2 regions of the Mesorhizobium sp. M0715 genome follow, and region 2 is predicted to be linked to the other one. Evidence: predicted binding sites of a transcription regulator. Region 2 holds the regulator's gene; the other holds the start of a gene.

The links. Region 2 encodes LexA, which represses DNA repair genes until DNA is damaged. Its sites were predicted from a motif close to TGTTCNNNNTGTGTTCNG; they were not measured.
Region 1: a site for LexA is predicted at 1,568-1,585, ahead of dinB (DNA polymerase IV). Genes of this name have one in related genera too.

What each region holds. Positions count from the first base shown of each region.
Region 1 is NZ_JAMYPL010000037.1:8,743-12,098, forward strand. Features, by position in the region: gene NKI21_RS29650 (2OG-Fe(II) oxygenase) at 1-350, shown strand, start outside; gene NKI21_RS29655 (dihydrofolate reductase family protein) at 375-974, opposite strand; gene NKI21_RS29660 (winged helix-turn-helix transcriptional regulator) at 1,078-1,494, shown strand; gene dinB (DNA polymerase IV) at 1,617-2,864, shown strand; gene NKI21_RS29670 (excalibur calcium-binding domain-containing protein) at 2,879-3,211, opposite strand; gene NKI21_RS29675 (cupin domain-containing protein) at 3,345-3,356, opposite strand, start outside.
Region 2 is NZ_JAMYPL010000008.1:166,885-170,240, forward strand. Features, by position in the region: gene NKI21_RS12770 (ComEC/Rec2 family competence protein) at 1-1,047, shown strand, start outside; gene lexA (transcriptional repressor LexA) at 1,041-1,781, opposite strand; gene kynU (kynureninase) at 2,194-3,356, opposite strand, start outside.

The sequences.
Region 1 (3,356 bases), on a different contig from region 2:
AGTCACGGCCGACGCCGCTGCTGCTGCAATATGTGCCTGGCGACTTCAACTGCCTCCACCAGGATCTCTATGGCGACCTCGCCTTTCCGCTGCAGGTGGCGATCCTGCTCTCCGAACCGGGCCGGGATTTCAGCGGCGGCGAGTTCGCCCTGACCGAGCAGCGCCCGCGCATGCAGAGCCGGGTCGAAGTGGTGTCGCTGCGCCAGGGCGACGCCGTTGTCTTCGCCGTCCACAACCGGCCGGTGCAGGGCACCAAAGGCAATTACCGGGTCAACCTGCGCCATGGCGTCAGCCGGTTGCGCTCAGGCATGCGCCACACGGTCGGGATCATTTTTCACGATGCGAAGTGACCAGGGAGAAGATGGAGGTCCCCCTCACCCCGCCGGCGCATAGCGGCTGACCACCATGCCACAGGCATAGGCCTTCGAGCCGAGTAGCCGCAGGTTCCTAAAACCGCCCTGATCAAAAATCCGGCGGCCCGCACCCAGCACCGCCGGGTTGATGAAAAGCTGGAACTCGTCGACCAGCCCGGCCGCAATCAGCGCCGACGCGAAACCGGCGCCGCCGAACACCGCCATGTCGCCGCCCTCGCCCGCTTTCAGCGCATTGACTTCGCGCGGCAGGTCGCCGCTGACCACACTGGTGCGCTCCCAAGCCGGCTCCGAGGCCGATTGCTTGAGCTTGTTGCTGAGCACCACCTTGCGGGAGTCGACGATGCGCTGCGCAAAGGCGTAGAACGGATCGCGCGGAAACTTCTTCGCCGCATTGCCCCAATGGGTGAGATAGCCCTCCTGCGCCATCTTGCGGCTGAGCAGGATGGTATCGACGCCTGCGAAGACGGCGTTAAAGTCCTGCTTCAGCGCACCGTCCCAGGCGCTCTCGTCACCCCACTCCCAGAGCTGCCAGGAATGGTCCTCATTGGCGCCGACAAAGCCGTCGACCGACATCTGCATCTGCAGGACCAGCTTTTTCACCGTCATTCTCCTCAGGGCCATCGCAAAACAGTTTACATTTGGAACCGTTGACGCAAGGCCAAAACGATGTCAATAGTAAAGTGATTTAAAAATGGAACCATAGATGTCGACGCGCGAAAAGTCCGGCTGCCCGATCAACCTGTCACTCGAACTGATCGGCGACCGCTGGACGCTGCTCATCGTCCGCGACATGGTCTTCGCCGGGAAAAAGCACTTTCGCGAATTCCTGCAATCCGACGAAGGCATCTCCTCGCGCACGCTGGCCGAGCGACTGCAAACGCTTCAGGAGGAGGGCATCCTCACCCGAAGCGACGACCCGACGCATGGCTTGAGAACCGTCTACCGGCTGACCGAAGCAGGCATCGACCTCTTGCCGGTGCTGGCGACGCTCGGCGCCTGGGGCAGCAAGCACCGCAAGGCCGACGATAAGCTGGCCAGGATTGCCGACGAACTGGCGGCAGGCGGCGAAGCGGCGCTGGAAAGGATGAAAGCGGCGCTGCGAGCGGAGCATATTGTCTAGGCGGTTGCGTTCAGGCGGAACCGGCATGGCTGTTGCCGCACAAATCGCCCTTCCCTTGACAATGATCCATCTTTGTTCTTTATTTGTTCCAATCTATCAGCAACTGCGGATGTGCGGTCGGGATGGAAACGACAGCCACCATCCTGCATGCCGATCTCGACGCTTTCTACGCCTCGGTCGAGCAGTTGCTCGATCCGTCGCTGCGCGGCAAGCCGATCGCGGTGGGCGGCGGTGTCGTGCTCGCCGCTTCCTACGAGGCCCGCGCCTTCGGCGTGCGCGGCGGCATGCCCGGGCGCAAGGCGCGCGAACTCTGCCCGCATCTGATCTTCGTCGGTGGCAATTTCAGCCATTACCAGCGGCTAGGCGACGCGGCGATCAAGGTGCTCGACGATTTTACGCCATTGGTCGAGCGCATCTCCATCGACGAGGCCTTTGCCGACGTTGCCGGCTGCACGCATCTGTTCGGCTCCCCACAGGAGATCGCCACGACGATCCGCAGCCGGGTACGCGCCGAACTCGGCCTGCCGATCTCGATCGGCGTCGCCCGCACCAAGCATCTGGCCAAGATCGCCTCGCAGGTGGCAAAACCCGATGGGCTGGTGGTCGTCGAACCCGGCAGCGAGCTCGCTTTCCTGCACGACCTGCCGGTCGGGCTGATGTGGGGCGTCGGCTCGGCGACCAAAGCGCGGCTGGCGGAAATCGGCGTCGAGACCATCGGCCAGCTGGCCAGGACGCGCAGCGGCGCGCTGACGCGGCTGCTCGGCCCCGCCGCCGGCGAAAAGCTCGCCGCGCTGTCATGGAACCGCGACCCGCGAAAACTGGAGACGAAGCGCCGGGCGCATTCGGCCGGCGCGCAATCGGCGCTTGGCCGCAAGCCCGCCGTAGCTGACGTCATCGTGCCAACCCTGCTGCATCTGGCCGACCGCGTCGCCAGCCGGCTGCGCGCCAAGGCGCGGCCCGGCCGCACGGTGACGGTGCGCGTGCGCTTTGCCGATCTCAGCGCCGTCACCCGCTCGATCACGCTTGACCAGCCGATCTCGGCGACCGCGATGCTGGCCGAGATCGCCGGCGATCTGGTGCGCGGCGTGCTTGCCGACAACCCCCACGAGAGAACGATCTCGCTGCTGGCGATCTCGGTCTCGCATCTCGAGGAAAGCTTCGAATTACAGCTCGAACTGCCGCTCGATCTCGCCGACGAGAAGCAGAGGCCCGGCACCCGAAAAGGCCTGGCACGCTTTGACGCCGACCGCGCCATCGACAATATCCGCGAACGCTTCGGCAAACAGGCGGTCGGCTATGGCACGGTGGCGCTGGAGGCGGCGCGCTCGGTGCCGGATGAATTCAGGGAACTGGCGGAGAAGGAGCTGTGAAGCCAAGGCAAAGGCTATGGGCCGGTACGCGAGTAACGATGGACCCGAACGCCAGTGGAGCTTGCCCCGTGTCGTCGGCTTGCCCCGTGCCAGGGCTCGCAGGCTATGCCGTCATGGTCGGCATCGTGAGTCGGCCAATAGCCAGGTTCGCCCCTGCGGGCGGCCGTGCAGTTCGGGAACGCGGCAAGGTGCCTCAGCACCGAGAGAGGCGTATCAAACCGAATGCCGACGAAGCCATAGACGATATAGCCCGACAACAGAATGAACGGCGCGAACAAAGCCACCCATCTCAGCCTGCCAAGGCGGCGGTGATAGCGTGAAGGCCATCGCAAGAATGGCAGGAGCATCCCCGCCAACTCCCCCGTTGAAGTGCCCGAACCAGACTAGCGTCACCCAGGTAGGGTGGCAACAACGCCTATCTCCGAACGGTTCTCGCGTTCAGAGCGCGGCTATTTGAGTCGGATATCGACACTTTCAGTTCTACGCTTCGCC
Region 2 (3,356 bases):
CCGCCGCCGCCAAAGCGATCCGTGCCCGGTTTCCTGACGCGAAAATTCCTGCTGGCGGCAACCGGCCTTGCCATGACCTCGATCATCGCGGGAAGCGCGACGACGCTGTTTGCCATCTGGCATTTTCAGCGTGTCTCGCCGCTCAGCCTGTTTGCCAATCTCGCGGTAATGCCGATCGTCACCGTCGTCATGTTCCTGGCCGTCGCCAGCGCGCTGTTGATGCCTTTCGGATTGGATTGGCCGGCTCTCTACCTGATGGGTAAGGGCCTGACGATGATGATCGCCATATCAGGCTGGATCTCCGAGCGTTCGCCTGTCGATGGGGTCGGGCTGATTTCGCAGCAGTCGGTCCTGTTGGTGGCAATTGCCCTGGTCATCGCGACAATGGCGACAACTTGGCTGCGGCTCGCTGCTCTGCCATTCGCGCTGGCAGGCTTGCTGACCGTCTCGGATACGCGCACGCCGGATGTGCTAATCTCGGAAGACGCCCGGCTGGTGGCGTTGCCGATCGGTGGCGGCGAGCTTGCCGTCAGCCGGGAACGGCCGAACGAATTCACCGTCGACAACTGGAAACGCGCCCTGACATCAGAAACCATCGTCGTGCCGGAGGTGTTCGACAACAGCGATGGGCAATTCGATGTCGCGGATGCCGTTGATCTGCCGCTGGGATCGCCGTTCTATTGCTCCTCAGGCGTTTGCGTGGCCAGGCACATGTCCGGTGCGATCATTGCCTATGTCGAGGACCGCAAGGACGCCTGGAAAGCCTGCGGCTTCGCCGAGCTGATCGTCATCAATGACGCCACCGCGTATGACGCCTGTCACAATCCGCTGGTTCTCGTCATCACCAAGCGGCAACTGGCTCGCAAAGGCAGTGCCGCGGTCTTCTTCGATCGCCAATCGGCGACCACGCCGGCGACGATCAGCTTCGCGGTGGACAGCCCATATCGGCCCTGGCACACGCAACGCAAATACTCTCGTGAGGCAAGGGGGCTGGCACCCTTCAAGAAACCGGAGAAGCCAGCGGCCAACCCACAGCCGCCTCAGTAGCGGCGGATCAGGCCGACGAGCTTGCCTTGCACCTTGACCCTGTCCGGGCCGAAAATACGGGTTTCATAGGCCGGATTGGCGGCTTCGAGAGCAATCGAAGCGCCCTTGCGGCGGAACCGCTTCAGCGTCGCTTCCTCTTCATCGACCAGCGCCACGATGATCTCGCCGGGGCTCGCCGTGTCGGCATTGCGGATGATGACGGTGTCGCCGTCGAAGATACCGGCCTCGATCATCGAGTCTCCCTTGACCTCCAGCGCATAGTGGGCGCCGCCCATGATCATGTCCGGCGGCACCGAGATCGAATGCGTCTGATGCTGGATGGCATCGATCGGCACACCGGCAGCGATACGGCCCATGACCGGGATCGACACGGCGGAGACCGCATCGTCATCATTGCCGGGCGAGGGCATCCGCGAAGGCGCCGGCTTGATCTGCCGGCCAAGGGCGCCACCCTGACCGAGACTGCCCTGGATGACGCTTGGCGAAAACTTCTTTGCCGCGTTGAGACCGGGCGCGATCGAGTCCGGCAATCGCAGCACTTCCAGCGCGCGTGCCCGGTTGGGCAACCGGCGAATAAAGCCGCGCTCCTCAAGTGCGGTGATCAGCCGATGAATCCCGGATTTGGAGGCAAGGTCAAGCGCCTCCTTCATCTCGTCGAAGGATGGCGGAATGCCGCTCTCCTTCAGGCGTTCATGGATGAACATCAGCAGTTCATGTTGCTTGCGCGTCAGCATGGCGGCCCCCAGGTTACCTGAAACCAGAATCGAAAAACAAACCCAGAACAAACCCTATCTGTTCCAGTTGTGTTCTGCAACCGTTTAAAGTTTAATGAATTTGTTAAGGCTGCTGAAATTATTTGGCGCTTGCCAGCGGGTCGCGATCAACAGGCGCTAGGCACGGCGATGCGCCTGCTCACATTGAAATTATTATGGTTAATGACCTGTGGCTCATCCTCGACCCAAGGCTTGGCATTATTAGTCTATCGACCTCCACAAAGGACGATATCAATCTTCGGGACGTTCGTTTGCCGTGAACGAAACGGAGCCAAAACGCCAACGTCTGTTGGCATTTGTGGCTGGAAATTCAGCCCTCCGTCATCTGCCAAGGCAGTGAGGGCGGCGGCGGTGGATCGCGGGGATCGTTGCGTCAGGTAACGGCTTCCTTGACCGCGAAACGGCGGTCCTTCCATGCGCCCGTGCGCAGAATATCCTCCAGCACCTCAACCGCCAGCCACACATCCTTGTAGCCGACATAGAGCGGCGTGAAGCCGAAACGGATGGTCGATGGCGCACGAAAATCACCGATGACGCCGCGCTCGATCAGCGCCCGCATGATTTGATAGCCGTGATCGTGAAGGAACGACACCTGGCTGCCGCGCCTGGTCGCGTCGCGGGTGGTCTCCAGCGTGAGACCGTAGGCGCCGCACCTGGCTTCGACGAGCTGGATGAACAGTTCTGTCAACGCGACACTCTTCTTTCGCAATGCCGCCATGTCGACGTCATTCCAGATGGCAAGCGCGCCTCTGAGCGCCCGCATCGACAGGATCGGCTGAGTGCCGCACAAAAAGCGGCGGATGCCGGTGCCGGCAACATAACCCCGTTCGAAGGCAAAGGGCCGCGCATGGCCCCACCAGCCGCTGAGCGGCTGGCTGATATCGCCGTGGTGGCGCTGCGCGGCATAGATGAAGGCCGGTGCGCCCGGACCGCCGTTGAGGTACTTGTAGGTGCAGCCGATGGCGAAATCGGCATTTGCGTGATCGAGCTCGACGGGCAGGGCGCCGGCGGTGTGGCAAAGATCCCAGACGATCAGCGCTCCGGCCGCATGAGCTTTGCGCGTCAGCGCCGCCATGTCGCGCAGTTCACCCGATTTGTAATTGACGTGATTGACCAGCACCACCGCGACGTTTTCGTCGATCAGCTCTTCGATGGTCGGCGCGTCGACACCCGCGAGGCGCAGCAGGACGCCATCCCGGGTCGAGGCCACGCCTTCGGCGATGTACAGGTCGGTGGGAAAACTGTCACCTTCGGCGACGATGGCCGACCGGCCGGGCCGCATCTCCATCGCCGCGTGCAGCACCTTGTAGATGTTGGTCGATGTCGTGTCGCAGACAACGGTCTGGCCGGCCGCGGCTCCTATCAGGCGTCCGAGCTGGTCGCCGAGTTCGATTGGCATCTCGAACCATCCGGCCGTGTTCCAAGCTCGGATGAGATCCTGGGCCCATTCTTGGGTCGCCGCCTGCTGCAGCTCGCTGAAAACGGCATGAGACGCTGCCCCCAGTGAATTGCCGTCGAGATAGATCATCCCCTCCG